3 regions of the Streptomyces sp. NPDC003016 genome follow, and region 3 is predicted to be linked to each of the others. Evidence: predicted binding sites of a transcription regulator. Region 3 holds the regulator's gene; each other region holds the start of a gene.
What was found. Region 3 encodes HrcA, which represses chaperone genes, less so after heat shock. Its sites were predicted from a motif close to TTNGCACTCNGNNNNNCNGAGTGCNAA; they were not measured.
Positions count from the first base shown of each region.

Region 1: a site for HrcA is predicted at 2,198-2,224, ahead of groES (co-chaperone GroES). Genes of this name have one in related genera too.
Region 2: a site for HrcA is predicted at 2,507-2,533, ahead of groL (chaperonin GroEL). Genes of this name have one in related genera too.

Region 1 is NZ_JBSFTV010000006.1:121,507-126,480, forward strand. It holds gene groL (chaperonin GroEL) at 22-1,647, opposite strand; gene groES (co-chaperone GroES) at 1,742-2,050, opposite strand; gene ACWDZ4_RS06990 (polysaccharide deacetylase family protein) at 2,298-3,194, opposite strand; gene ACWDZ4_RS06995 (polysaccharide deacetylase family protein) at 3,191-4,114, opposite strand; gene ACWDZ4_RS07000 (NUDIX hydrolase) at 4,216-4,764, opposite strand; gene ACWDZ4_RS07005 (hypothetical protein) at 4,786-4,974, opposite strand, start outside.
Region 2 is NZ_JBSFTV010000030.1:97,723-102,696, forward strand. It holds SAM riboswitch class I at 1-48, shown strand, start outside; gene thrC (threonine synthase) at 66-1,370, shown strand; gene ACWDZ4_RS24815 (MoaD/ThiS family protein) at 1,444-1,719, shown strand; gene ACWDZ4_RS24820 (cold-shock protein) at 2,140-2,343, shown strand; gene groL (chaperonin GroEL) at 2,658-4,280, shown strand; gene ACWDZ4_RS24830 (S8 family peptidase) at 4,471-4,974, shown strand, end outside.
Region 3 is NZ_JBSFTV010000003.1:167,551-172,524, reverse strand. It holds gene hemW (radical SAM family heme chaperone HemW) at 1-1,097, shown strand, start outside; gene ACWDZ4_RS03670 (DUF3097 domain-containing protein) at 1,236-2,072, opposite strand; gene ACWDZ4_RS03665 (MBL fold metallo-hydrolase) at 2,113-2,853, opposite strand; gene hrcA (heat-inducible transcriptional repressor HrcA) at 3,038-4,054, shown strand; gene dnaJ (molecular chaperone DnaJ) at 4,055-4,974, shown strand, end outside.

The DNA of each region.
Region 1 (4,974 bases), on a different contig from region 3:
GCCTTCACACGTCGTACGACGTCAGTGGCTGTGGCCGTGGCCGCCGTGTCCGGCGTCCGCCTCTTCCTCGGCCGGCTTCTCGACGACCAGGGTCTCGGTCGTGAGCAGCAGCGACGCGATGGACGCGGCGTTCTCCAGCGCGGAGCGGGTGACCTTGACCGGGTCGATGACGCCGGCCTTGACCAGGTCGCCGTACTCGCCGGTCGCGGCGTTGAAGCCGTGGCCCTTGTCGAGCTCGCTCACCTTGGCGGTGATGACGTAGCCCTCGAGGCCGGCGTTCTCGGCGATCCAGCGCAGCGGCTCGACGACGGCGCGGCGGACGACCGCGACACCGGTGGCCTCGTCGCCGGTCTTGCCCAGGCCGCCCTCGAGCACCTTGGCGGCGTGGACCAGAGCGGAGCCACCACCGGAGACGATGCCCTCCTCGACCGCGGCGCGGGTCGCGGAGATGGCGTCCTCCAGACGGTGCTTCTTCTCCTTCAGCTCCACCTCGGTGGCGGCGCCGACCTTGATCACGCACACGCCGCCGGCCAGCTTCGCGAGGCGCTCCTGGAGCTTCTCGCGGTCCCAGTCGGAGTCCGTGGACTCGATCTCGGCCTTGATCTGGTTGACGCGGCCGGTCACCTCGTCGGCGTTGCCGCCGCCGTCGACGATCGTCGTGTCGTCCTTGGTGACGGTCACGCGGCGGGCGGAGCCCAGCACGTCGAGACCGGCCTGGTCGAGCTTGAGGCCGACCTCTTCGGCGATGACGGTCGCACCGGTGAGGGTGGCGATGTCGCCGAGCATGGCCTTGCGGCGGTCACCGAAGCCGGGAGCCTTCACCGCGACGGCGTTGAAGGTGCCACGGATCTTGTTGACGACCAGGGTCGACAGGGCCTCGCCCTCGACGTCCTCGGCGATGATCAGCAGCGGCTTGGAGGCGCCGGCCTGGATGACCTTCTCCAGCAGCGGCAGCAGGTCCTGGATCGAGCCGATCTTGCCCTGGTGGATCAGGATGTACGGGTCGTCGAGGACGGCCTCCATACGCTCCTGGTCGGTCACCATGTACGGCGAGAGGTAGCCCTTGTCGAAGGCCATGCCCTCGGTGAAGTCGAGCTCCAGGCCGAAGGTGTTGGACTCCTCGACGGTGATGACACCGTCCTTGCCGACCTTGTCCATCGCCTCGGCGATGAGCTCGCCGACCTGCGAGTCCTGGGCGGAGAGCCCGGCCACGGCGGCGATGTCGGACTTGTCGTCGATCGGACGGGCGTTCGCGAGGAGGTCCTCGGAGATCGCCTTGACCGCGGCGTCGATGCCCTTCTTCAGGGCGGCCGGGGAAGCACCGGCGGCGACGTTGCGCAGGCCCTCGCGGACCAGCGCCTGGGCCAGCACGGTGGCGGTGGTGGTGCCGTCACCCGCGATGTCGTTGGTCTTGGTCGCCACCTCCTTCACGAGCTGGGCGCCCAGGTTCTCGTACGGGTCGTCGAGCTCGACCTCGCGCGCGATCGTGACACCGTCGTTGGTGATGGTGGGGGCGCCGAACTTCTTGTCGATGACGACGTTGCGGCCCTTGGGGCCGATCGTCACCTTGACCGTGTCGGCAAGCTTGTTGACGCCGCGCTCGAGGGCGCGACGGGCGTCCTCGTCGAACTTCAGAATCTTCGCCATGGAGCTTCTCTGTCCTCTCAAACGAAATGCGCCCCGGGCCGCCCGGCAATCGCAGGGGGCCAGGGGCGCAGATCAAAAGCAATCTTGGGGCGAGTTACTTCTCGATGATCGCGAGCACGTCGCGAGCCGAGAGGACGAGGTACTCCTCGCCGCTGTACTTCACCTCGGTGCCGCCGTACTTGCTGTACAGCACGACATCGCCGACGGATACGTCGAGCGGCAGGCGCTCGCCGTTCTCGAAGCGGCCCGGGCCCACGGCCAGGACGACGCCCTCCTGGGGCTTCTCCTTGGCGGTGTCCGGAATGACCAGGCCAGAGGCGGTGGTCTGCTCGGCGTCGAGCGGCTGGACCACAATGCGGTCCTCGAGCGGCTTGATGGCAACCTTGGAGCTGGTGGTCGTCACGGTCCGGTCTCCCCCTTCGGAGATCTCACGGGGTTAACTGATGTGGGGTGGCGACCAGGTGGATCCGTCGTCGCGGGTGCCGGACCTGCCCGTCGCTACTATTGGCACTCACCGGTGGAGAGTGCCAACGCCGAGACTATGACGTGGTTAGCACTCGGTCAAGCCGAGTGCCAATTCAGCGCCGCCGCGCGCGTCCCGGCCCCGGTGTCCCGGGCCCGGCGTCCGGCCGCGTCGGAGGCGGTCCTCCTCAGAGGTAGTCCTCCAGCCTCGCCACCGTGAACCCCTGTTCCTGGACGCGGCGCAGCACCCGCACCGTCGTCTCCGTGAGCCCCCCGGGCTTGCGGGAGTGCGCGTGCACGATGTCGCCCGGCCGCAGCCGGTCGCCCCGCGCGTACCGCAGGGCGCCCTCGTGTGCCGAAGCCCGCCACAGCACCACCGCGTCGGCCCCGCAGTCGCCCGCCGCCCGCAGCGTCTGGTTGTTGTACGCCCCGTACGGCGGCCTGAAGAGCCGCGGCCTGGTGCCGAAGCGGGCCTCCAGGCGGTCCCGCTGGCCGCAGATCTGGGCGCGCTGCCCGGTGTACGGCAGACCGGGCAGGTAGACGTGGCCGACCCCGTGGTTCTGCACCGTGCCGGGGCCGCCGCCCGCCCGCCTCGGCCGGTCGAAGCGGCTGTGCCCGGGCGAGGCCGTGCCGTCCGTCAGGAACACGCTGACCGGCAGGTTCAGTTCGCCGACCAGCCGCACGAACGCGGAGTCCTGTGCGGCGCCGTCGCCGAAGGTGAGGAAGACGACCTTGTCGCGGGTCGGTACGCGGTCCACGACGAAGGGCCGGTCCGGTGTGCGGGCCGGGGGCGCCGGCGCCGGACGGAGCGGCTCCCGCAGCCCCCACCGCGCGTACGACGCCCCGGACCGCGGCGCCGGACCGCCGTGCGGCTGCCCGCCGTGCGCCTGCCCGCCGTGTGGCTGCCCGTCGGGCGTCCGGAGGGCCTCGGTCCCCGCGGCCCCCGCCTCCCGCCCCTCCGGCGCGACACCGCGCACCGCCTTCCCGCCGAGCCGCTCGGCCGGTTCCACGGACTGCGCGCATCCGGCGAGTGCGAGCGCACCGGCCGCCAGCAGCCCGGTCAGCGGCCGGTGCGCACGCCTCACAGGTAGTCCTCCAGCCTGGCCACGGCGTACCCCTTGGCGGTGACCGTCTTCATGACCCGCCGGATCATGTCCGGCATGGTTCCCTTCCACTGCTCCCTGCCGCGGAAGTGCGTGAGGATGATGTCGCCGGGATGCAGGTCCCGGTCCCACTCCCGCCACTCCATCCGGTCGGGGAACGCCTCGGCGGCCCACAGCGGCACGGCCTTCACGCCGCAGGCGCGGGCGGCGCGCAGGGTGTCGGCGTTGTAGTTGCCGTACGGCGGCCTGAAGAGCCGGGGCCGCTTGCCGAACCGCTTCTCGATGACGGCCTGCATGCCGCAGATCTCGCGCTTCTGCTGGGCGTAGGTGAGGCCGGGCATGTAGCGGTGGTTGAGGGTGTGGTTGTGCAGGGCGACGCCGCGCGCCTGCATGCGCTCGAAGTATCCGTAGTTCTCGCGCACCAGGTAGTCGCTGAGGAAAGCGCTGTAGGGGATGCCCAGCTCGGTCATCATCCGCAACAGCTTCGGGTCCTTCTCCGCGCCGTCGTCCATCGTCAGGAAGACGACCCGCTCGTCGACCGGGACGGTGGTGAACACGGGCGGCAGCCCGCGCCCGGCCTCGAACCCCTTGCGCGTGGTGATCCTCGGCTTCACGGCGGGCGGCGGGGGCGCGACGAGCGGGGTCTGCGCCAGCCCCCACTTCCTGGCGGCGGCGACACGCGCGATCTGGGCACGCCGCAGCCGCTCGGCGTACACGGCGAGGGAGCCGGCGGGGCCCGCGCGGTGCACCTGCTGCTGGCCGGGGGCCGGCGCGGCGGGCTCGGGGGGCTCGGCGGAGGGCGTGGCGCAGCCGGCGGCGACGAGAGAGGCGGCCAGCAGTACACCGAGCCCCGCCGCGTACCCCCTTCCAGCTCTTTTTGCCTTTTGTCGTACTAGTCGCATGGCGCCGCATACTGCCAGCGCGCGCCCCCCGTTCCCGGCCGACACCCGCGCGAAGAGCCCGCCGTCCCCCGGGCGGCCGAAGCCCCGCGCACCGGGGGCGTTCAGCCGTGCGCCGCGGCCACCCCCAGCGCGGCGAGCGTGAACCCGTCGCGCACCTCCCCGCGCCGGATCCCGTCGGCCAGCTCCTCCCGTGACCACCAGCGGGCGGCCGCGACCTCGCCGTCACCACTGCCACCGCCGCCCAGTACGGCATCGGCGGGGACAGTCACCTCCACCACCGCCACTTCGCTCTCGAGCAGGCCGGAGTCGACGTCCACCCAGGCCAGCACCTCGGCCGCGCCGCCCCGCAGACCGGTCTCCTCGGCGAGCTCGCGCAGCGCGTCGGCGGCCGGCTCGCTCTCCCCGAAGCCCCGGGGCAGCTCCCACATCCACCGTCCGACAGCGGGCCGCCACTGGCGGACCATCAGCGTGAAGCCGTCGCGCCGGGCCAGCACCACCACCCCGGTACGGCCCGCGCCGACCCGTACCCGGTGCAGCTCCAGCGTCCGTCCGGCGGGCAGCCGGTACGTGTCGAGGAAGACCTCGCACCACCTGCCGTCCGGATCGCCGTACACCTTGCGCGAGCCGGCGCGCTCCAGCTCACTGTCCACCGTCACCGTCCATGGCCGCTCTCACTGTCCGTCCGGATCCGCCGGCACCGTCGGCACCGCCGTCGGCAACTCCACCACATCGCACCGCCCCCGGTACGCGCCGAGCGAGCGCCTCCCCACCGCTCTTCCCCCGGCCAGCACCACCGCCACCACCACGGGGACCATGGTCCCCGCCATGCCCGACACGGCGTCGCCCAGCAGTCCCTCGCC
Region 2 (4,974 bases), on a different contig from region 3:
GGTGCCAATTCCGTCTCACGGCGAAACGCGCCGTGGGGAAGATGAGGAGAAAGGGCCTCGCCACCATGGCTGTGCAGACCGTCGAAACCGATGCAAGCGCCACCGACTCGCATTCCCTGCCCGTAGACCTGGGCCCCGCCACCGCGCTTTCCTGCCGCGAGTGCGGAGAACGATTCGAACTGGGCCCGATCTTCGCCTGCTCTTCCTGTTTCGGTCCTCTCGAGGTCGCCTACGACCTCCCGCTCGGCGACGCCGAGGCGCTGCGCAAGCAGATCGAGGCCGGACCGAACAACATCTGGCGCTACGCGCCGCTGCTGCCCGTGCCCGCCGACGTGGCGTCCAAGCCCAGCCTGAACCCGGGCTTCACCAAGCTCGTCAAGGCCGACAACCTGGCCCGCGAGCTGGGTGTCACCGGCGGTCTGTACGTCAAGGACGACTCCGGCAACCCGACGCACTCCTTCAAGGACCGCGTCGTCGCCATCGCCGTCGAGGCCGCCCGCGCGTTCGGCTTCACCACGCTCTCCTGCTCCTCCACCGGCAACCTCGCCGGCGCGGTCGGCGCCGCCGCCGCGCGGGCCGGCTTCCGCTCGTGCGTGTTCATCCCGCACGACCTGGAGCAGGGCAAGGTCGTGATGGCCTCGGTCTACGGCGGCGACCTGGTCGGCATCGAGGGCAACTACGACGACGTCAACCGCTTCTGCTCCGAGCTCATCGGCGACCCGCTGGGCGAGGGCTGGGGCTTCGTCAACGTCAACCTGCGCCCGTACTACGGCGAGGGCTCCAAGACCCTGGCGTACGAGATCTGCGAGCAGCTCGGCTGGGAGATCCCGGACCAGCTCGTCATCCCGATCGCCTCGGGCTCGCAGCTCACGAAGATCGACAAGGGTCTCAAGGAGCTCATCGCCCTCGGCCTGGTCGAGGACAAGCCGTACAAGATCTTCGGCGCCCAGGCGGAGGGCTGCTCCCCGGTGTCGACGGCCTTCAAGGCCGGGCACGACGTCGTACGGCCGCAGAAGCCGAACACGATCGCCAAGTCGCTGGCGATCGGCAACCCGGCCGACGGCCCGTACGTCCTGGACATCGCCCGCCGTACGGGCGGCGCGGTGGAGGACGTCGACGACGAGCAGGTCGTGGAGTCGATCAAGCTGCTGGCCGAGACGGAGGGCATCTTCGCGGAGACCGCGGGCGGCGTGACCGTCGGCGTCACCAGGAAGCTCATCGAGGCCGGTCTGCTGGACCCGACCCTGACGACCGTGGTGCTCAACACGGGCGACGGCCTGAAGACCCTTGAGGCGGTGGCCCCGACCACGGGTCAGTCCGCCGTCATCCGTCCCAACCTGGACTCTTTCCGAGAGGCTGGCCTCGCGTGAGCGGGCGCAGCGAGCGAACCAAAAAGGAGGCGCGTCACGCTGTGCGTCTCCGAGCGCTAGCGAGGAGAAAAGCATGAGCGTCAACGTCCGCATCCCCACGATTCTCCGTACGTACACGGGCGGCAGGGCCGAGGTCGCGGCCGAGGGCGCGACCCTCGCCGAGGTCATCGCCGACCTGGAGAAGAACCACGCGGGCATCGCGGCCCGTGTCCTGGACGACCAGGGCAAGCTGCGCCGCTTCGTGAACGTGTACGTGAACGACGACGACGTGCGCTTCGAGCAGGGCCTGGAGACGGCCACGCCGGACGGCGCCGGCGTCTCGATCATCCCGGCCGTCGCCGGAGGCTGATCCGCCGCCGTACACCCGTCGTCACGCGCATTGCCCCCTCCGCCACAGAAGCGGAGGGGGCAATTCTGCATGGTTGAGCGGGGTAGAGTTGGGGAAGCCCCTTCCGCTGCCTTTGCCGGGCGCATATGAGAATGCGTCCCCGTGCGACAAGAAGCAGCCAAAGTGTTCGAGCCGATTGCCGCCAATGCGCGCCTTGTCCGGCCCGACTTGCCCTGAAAACCAGGGACTTCCTCATATTCGAGCGTTCGGCCGCGCCCAGTTTTCTCGTCGAATTGACCTGTTGCAGAGGGCAGTTGGGCAGATACATTCAGCCGCGGTCGACGCGTTCCGGCGCACGCCCTCTCCTGTCGGAGGGTGGAGATCTGACCCGGGTCCGCGAAGTGCGGTCCCGTGCAAGGGCCAGTAATAGGGGAGTTAGGCATGGCTCAGGGCACCGTCAAGTGGTTCAACGCGGAGAAGGGGTACGGCTTCATCGCGGTCGACGGTGGTGCGGATGTTTTCGTCCACTACAGCGCGATCCAGATGGACGGGTACCGCACCCTTGAAGAGGGGCAGCGAGTCGAATTCGAGATCTCGCAGGGCCAGAAGGGTCCGCAGGCGGACATGGTCAAGCTCGCCGTCTGATCCCGGCGCGATCGGCCACCGACGCACTCACGCAGGAAGGGCCTGTACCCACACCGGGTACGGGCCCTTCCTGCGTGCCGCGCGCCCCGGGGACGCCTGTCCACATCCGAGGGGGACGCTTGCACTCGAGGGGGTCGAGTGCTAATCATTGGCGTTAGCACTGTTAGCACTCTCCCAGTGAGAGTGACAGAAGGACCGGGCCGGTGAGGCCCGCAGGCCGGGTGGGACAAGGAAAACCACCCGGCAGGCTGGCCGTCCGTCGCGGGCGCCACTCGGTCCGGAGAATCCACCCCAGTCCGGGAGGACCACTTCACATGGCCAAGATCATCGCGTTCGACGAGGAGGCACGGCGCGGTCTCGAGCGCGGGATGAACCAGCTCGCCGACGCCGTCAAGGTCACCCTCGGCCCCAAGGGCCGCAACGTCGTCCTCGAGAAGAAGTGGGGCGCCCCCACGATCACCAACGATGGTGTTTCCATCGCCAAGGAGATCGAGCTCGAGGACCCGTACGAGAAGATCGGCGCCGAGCTGGTCAAGGAAGTCGCGAAGAAGACCGACGACGTAGCCGGTGACGGCACGACGACCGCGACTGTCCTCGCCCAGGCTCTGGTCCGCGAGGGCCTGCGCAACGTCGCCGCCGGCGCCAACCCGATGGCCCTCAAGCGCGGCATCGAGAAGGCCGTCGAGGCCGTCTCCGCCGCTCTCCTTGAGCAGGCCAAGGACGTGGAGACCAAGGAGCAGATCGCTTCGACGGCCTCCATCTCCGCCGCCGACACCCAGATCGGCGAGCTCATCGCCGAGGCGATGGACAAGGTCGGCAAGGAAGGCGTCATCACCGTCGAGGAGTCGCAGACCTTCGGTCTGGAGCTTGAGCTCACCGAGGGCATGCGCTTCGACAAGGGCTACATCTCGGCGTACTTCGCCACCGACATGGAGCGCATGGAGTCGTCGCTCGACGACCCGTACATCCTGATCGTCAACTCCAAGATCTCCAACGTGAAGGACCTCCTTCCGCTGCTGGAGAAGGTCATGCAGTCGGGCAAGCCGCTGCTGATCATCGCGGAGGACGTCGAGGGCGAGGCGCTGTCCACGCTCGTCGTCAACAAGATCCGTGGCACCTTCAAGTCCGTCGCCGTCAAGGCTCCGGGCTTCGGTGACCGCCGCAAGGCCATGCTCGGCGACATCGCCATCCTCACCGGTGGCACCGTCATCTCCGAGGAGGTCGGCCTCAAGCTGGAGAACGCCGGTCTCGACCTGCTCGGCCGCGCCCGCAAGGTCGTCATCACCAAGGACGAGACGACGATCGTCGACGGCGCCGGTGAGAGCGACCAGGTCCAGGGTCGCGTCAACCAGATCCGTGCCGAGATCGAGAACTCCGACTCGGACTACGACCGCGAGAAGCTCCAGGAGCGTCTGGCGAAGCTGGCCGGCGGCGTGGCCGTCATCAAGGCCGGCGCCGCCACCGAGGTCGAGCTCAAGGAGCGCAAGCACCGCATCGAGGACGCGGTGCGCAACGCCAAGGCCGCCGTCGAGGAGGGCATCGTCGCCGGTGGTGGCGTGGCTCTGCTCCAGGCCACGGCCGTCTTCGAGAAGCTCGAGCTCACGGGTGACGAGGCCACCGGCGCCAACGCCGTGCGTCTCGCGCTGGAGGCCCCGCTCAAGCAGATCGCCGTCAACGGTGGTCTCGAGGGTGGCGTCATCGTCGAGAAGGTGCGCAACCTGCCGATCGGTCACGGCCTGAACGCCGCGACCGGCGAGTACGTCGACATGATCGCCGAGGGCATCATCGACCCGGCGAAGGTCACGCGCTCCGCGCTGCAGAACGCCGCGTCGATCGCCGCGCTGTTCCTCACCACGGAGGCGGTCATCGCCGACAAGCCCGAGAAGGCCGGTGCCCCCGCGGGCGGCGGCATGCCGGGCGGTGACATGGACTTCTGATCCCTCCAGGATCAGCAGCTCCATCGCTGTACCGCTGTACGCGACCGAGGGCGGCACTCCCACTGCGGGGGTGCCGCCCTCGGGCGTTTCCGCCCGCATGCGTTTCACTACTCTGTGTATTCAAACCACCGCACCGAGCGATTGTGAGTGATCGTTTCTGCATGGTGCCATCGTGACCATGCCACATCCCATGAGGATCGCCCTCGCGGCCGCCGTCACGGCGGTCCTGGCGCTCGCAGGTCCGTTGTCCGCCGCAACAGCACAGCCCGCCGATACGGCTCCCGCCCCGCTCCGTCTCGCCGACCGGCCCGTCCCGGGCCAGTACCTCGTCGCCATGAAACCCGCGTCGGACGTCGCCGGAGCCGCGCGGAAGGCCGGCGTCACCCCCCTGTTCAGCTTCGAGAAGGTGCTGAACGGCTTCGCGGCCGAGCTCACGGACGCCCAACTCGCCACCGTACGGGCCGACCCGAACGTGACGGCCGTGGAGCAGGACGCCGAGGTCACCGCGTCCGCGCCCGCCGCGTCCTGGGGCCTGGACCGTATCGACCAGCGCACCCTGCCGCTCGACGGCCGGTTCACCACCGAGGCGACCGGTGCCGGAGGCACCGCGTACATCCTCGACACCGGTATCGACTACCGCCATGCCGAGTTCGAGGGGCGCGCCAGGTCCGGCTTCGACGCCTTCCCGGCCCAG
Region 3 (4,974 bases):
GCGACTTCAACACCTACACGGCGACCGAGCTGCGCGGCTCGGGCGGTGCCCTGGCCTCGCGCGACAACTACGCGGACACCCTGGTGGAGGAGGTGCGCCTGGCCCGCAAGGTCCTCGGCGACGACCCCCGGCCGGTACGGACCGTCTTCGTGGGCGGGGGTACGCCGACGCTGCTGGCGGCCGGGGACCTCGTACGGATGCTGGGAGCGATCCGGGACGAGTTCGGGCTCGCGGACGACGCGGAGATCACGACGGAGGCGAATCCGGAGTCGGTGAATCCGCGGTATCTGGCGGAGCTGCGGGAGGGCGGCTTCAACCGGATCTCGTTCGGGATGCAGAGCGCGAAGCAGCACGTGCTGAGGATCCTGGACCGTACGCACACGCCCGGGCGGCCGGAGGCGTGCGTCGCGGAGGCGCGGGCGGCGGGCTTCGCGCATGTGAACCTCGACCTGATCTACGGCACGCCGGGGGAGTCCGACGCGGACTGGCAGGCGTCGCTGGACGCGGCGATCGGCGCCGGCCCCGACCACGTGAGCGCGTACGCCCTGATCGTGGAGGAGGGGACGCAGCTCGCGCGGCGGATCCGGCGGGGCGAGGTGCCGATGACCGACGACGACGTGCACGCCGACCGGTACCTGATGACGGAGTCCGCGCTGTCGGCGGCGGGCTTCGCGTGGTACGAGGTCTCGAACTGGGCCACTTCGGACGCGGCGCGGTGCCTGCACAACGAGCTGTACTGGCGCGGGGCGGACTGGTGGGGCGCGGGTCCGGGCGCCCACAGCCACGTGGGCGGGGTGCGGTGGTGGAACGTCAAGCACCCGGGCGCGTACGCGCAGGCGCTGGGGGACGGTCGCTCGCCCGGAGCCGGGCGCGAGGTGCTCCCGGCGGAGGACCGGCGTGTGGAGCGCATCCTGCTGGAACTGCGGCTCGCGGACGGCTGCCCGCTGTCCCTGCTGGCCCCGGCGGGACTGGCGGCGGCGGAGCGGGCGCTCGCGGACGGGCTGCTGGCGGACGGGCCGTTCGCCGCGGGGCGGGCGGTTCTGACGTTGCGGGGGCGGCTGCTGGCGGACGCGGTGGTCCGGGACCTGGTGGACTGACCCCGGGACGCGGGGGCACCGCTGCGCGGGACTTTCCCCTGTCCGCCTCTTTCCGAACCGAGGGCCCGCCCCCGGTTCGGAAAGAGGCGGACAGGGGAACAGCGTCGCAGGCGACCCGCCCCCGTCCCCGCACCCCCGTCACGCGCCGGGCGGCGCCGTGACGAAGTCGATCAGCTCCTCCACCCGCCCCAGCAGGGCCGGCTCCAGATCCCGGTACGAACGGACCGACGCCAGGATCCGCTGCCACGCCGCCCCCGTGTTCTCCGGCCAGCCCAGCGCCCGGCACACACCTGTCTTCCAGTCCTGGCCCCGGGGGACCACCGGCCAGGCCCCGATGCCCACCGCGGACGGTTTCACCGCCTCCCACACGTCGATGTACGGGTGACCGACGACCAGCACGTCCGCGTCCGTGACCTGCGCCGCGATACGGGACTCCTTCGAGCCCGGCACCAGGTGGTCGACCAGGACACCGAGCCGCGCGTCCGGGGCCGGGGCGAAGTCCGCGACGATCGCCGGGAGGTCGTCGATGCCCTCCAGGTACTCGACGACCACGCCCTCGATGCGCAGGTCGTCGCCCCAGACCCGCTCGACCAGCTCCGCGTCGTGGCGCCCCTCGACGTAGATCCGTCCGGCCCGCGCCACCCGTGCCCGCGCCCCCGGCACGGCCACCGAACCCGACGCCGTGCGGGCGGGCCGGGGCGGGGCGGTGGAGGCGGAGGAGGGGCGCACCAGGGTGACGACGCGGCCCTCCAGGAGGAAGCCGCGCGGCTGCATCGGGAACACCCGGTGTTTCCCGAAGCGGTCCTCCAGGGTCACGACCGGCCCCTGCGCCGTCTTCTCGCACCGGATCACCGCACCGCAGAAACCGGTGGTGACCTCCTCCACGACAAGATCGGCCTCGGCGGGGACTTCGGGGACGGGGGCGGTCTTCTTCCACGGCGGGGTGAGATCGGGCCCGTACTGTCGGCTGCGCATTCAGCCGACGATAGCGACAGCCGGGCGGCCGCGGCCCGCGTCACGACACGGCGAAACGGGTCGCCAGCGCGTCGCGCTGCGCGCGGACGTACGCCGCGTCCACCACCGCCCCGTGCCCCGGCACGTACGCCGCGCCCTCGCCGCCCAGCGCGAGCAGCCGGTCCAGGGCCGCCGGCCAGTGCGACGGGTGGGCGTCCGGGCCGGCCTGGGGGACGCCCGACTCCTCCACCAGGTCGCCGCAGAAGACGACCTCGGGGCTGCCCGGCACCAGTACCGCCAGATCGTGACCGCTGTGTCCGGGGCCGACGTTCGCCAGCAGCACCTGGCGGCCGCCGCCCAGGTCCAGCGTCCACTCGCCGCAGACCGGGTGGTGCGGCGCGACCAGGACGTCCGCCGCCTCCGCCGCCGCGCTCCGCTCGACCCCGTGCCGCACGGCGTCGTCCCGCACCGCCTCCCGGTCCCGCCGCAGGAGGTCGTCGACGCCGACCGCCCCGTACACCTCGGCTCCCGCGAACGCCGCCGTGCCCAGGACGTGGTCGAAGTGGGGGTGGGTGAGAGCGATGTGCGTCACTCTCCGGCCGGGGCCCAGAAGCCGCTGCGCCTGGGCACGGAGCTCCGCGCCCTCGCGCAGCGTCGACCCCGTGTCGACCAGCAGCGCGGAGCCGCCGCCCTCGTCGCCCCCGGTCACCAGGCCCACCGTCGCGTCCCAGACCGGCATGCGCCGCCGTCCCACCCCCGGTGCGAGCCGTTCCCAGCCTGCCTCTTCCCAACTGACGTCCATACCGTGACGCTAGTCCCATCCCCGGGGTTCCTGCCCGCTGAACAGGGCTGTCGCGGGACAACGTGACCGGCCGCCCTTGCTAGGTGTGTACCCCGCCGCCGTACACTGGCCCGGGGGATCGCTGGCACTCCCCCGCAGCGAGTGCCAGACAGACGCCAACGACCGACAGCTGGAGGTGTGCGCGATGCTCAGCGAACGCAGACTCGAGGTGCTGCGCGCCATCGTCCAGGACTACGTGGGCACCGAGGAGCCCGTCGGCTCCAAGGCGCTCACCGAGCGGCACAAGCTCGGCGTCTCCCCGGCCACGGTCCGCAACGACATGGCCGTCCTGGAGGACGAGGGCTTCATCGCCCAGCCGCACACGAGCGCCGGGCGCATCCCGACGGACAAGGGCTACCGGCTCTTCGTCGACAAGCTCGCGGGCGTCAAGCCCCTGTCGTCGCCCGAGCGCCGCGCCATCCAGAACTTCATGGACGGGGCGGTCGACCTCGACGACGTGGTGGCCCGTACGGTCCGGCTGCTCGCGCAGCTGACCCGGCAGGTCGCCGTCGTGCAGTACCCGTCGCTGACCCGCTCGACGGTGCGGCACGTGGAACTCCTCTCGCTGGCCCCGGCCCGTCTGATGCTCGTGCTCATCACGGACACCGGACGGGTCGAGCAGCGCATGATCGACTGCCCCGCCCCCTTCGGCGAGACGTCCCTGGCGGACCTGCGGGCCCGGCTCAACAGCCGGGTCGTGGGACGCCGCTTCGCGGACGTACCGCAGCTGGTGCAGGACCTTCCCGAATCCTTCGACAAGGAGGACCGGGGAACCGTTTCGACGGTCCTGTCCTCTCTCCTGGAGACCCTGGTCGAGGAGACCGAGGAGCGGCTGATGATCGGCGGCACCGCCAATCTGACCCGCTTCGGGCATGATTTCCCCCTCACCATCCGGCCCGTGCTGGAGGCGCTGGAGGAGCAGGTCGTGCTCCTCAAGCTGCTGGGTGAGGCAACGGACTCGGGCATGACCGTACGAATCGGGCACGAGAACGCCCATGAGGGGCTCAGCTCCACGTCCGTCGTCGCGGTCGGCTACGGTTCGGGCGACGAAGCAGTCGCCAAACTCGGCGTGGTCGGACCGACCCGCATGGACTACCCCGGAACGATGGGAGCGGTACGCGCAGTGGCACGTTACGTCGGACAGATCCTGGCGGAGTCGTAAGTGGCCACCGACTACTACGCCGTACTCGGCGTACGCCGCGACGCGTCCCAGGACGAGATCAAGAAGGCATTCCGGCGGCTGGCGCGCGAGCTCCACCCGGACGTGAATCCCGATCCCAAGACGCAGGAGCGCTTCAAGGAGATCAACGCCGCGTACGAGGTGTTGTCGGACCCGCAGAAGAAGCAGGTCTACGACCTCGGCGGCGACCCCCTCTCGCAGGCGGGCGGCGGAGCCGGCGGCTTCGGCCAGGGCGGCTTCGGGAACTTCTCGGACATCATGGACGCGTTCTTCGGCACGGCGTCGCAGCGCGGCCCGAGGTCGCGCACGCGGCGCGGCCAGGACGCGATGATCCGGCTGGAGATCGACCTCAACGAGGCGGCCTTCGGCACGACCAAGGACATCCAGGTCGACACGGCCGTCGTGTGCACGACGTGCTCGGGCGAGGGTGCCGCACCCGGCACCTCCGCCCAGACCTGTGACATGTGCCGCGGCCGCGGTGAGGTCTCGCAGGTCACCCGGTCCTTCCTGGGCCAGGTCATGACCTCGCGTCCCTGCCCGCAGTGCCAGGGCTTCGGCACGGTCGTACCGACCCCGTGCCCGGAGTGCGCCGGTGACGGGCGCGTGCGCTCGCGCCGGACGCTGACGGTCAAGATCCCGGCCGGTGTCGACAACGGCACCCGCATCCAGCTCGCGGGCGAGGGCGAGGTCGGCCCCGGTGGCGGCCCCGCCGGTGACCTGTACGTCGAGATCCACGAGCTGCCGCACGCGGTGTTCCAGCGGCGCGGCGACGACCTGCACTGCACGGTCACCATCCCGATGACGGCGGCGGCGCTGGGCACGAAGTGCCCGCTGGAGACGCTCGACGGGATGGAGGAGATCGACGTCCGTCCGGGTACACAGTCCGGTCAGTCGATCCCGCT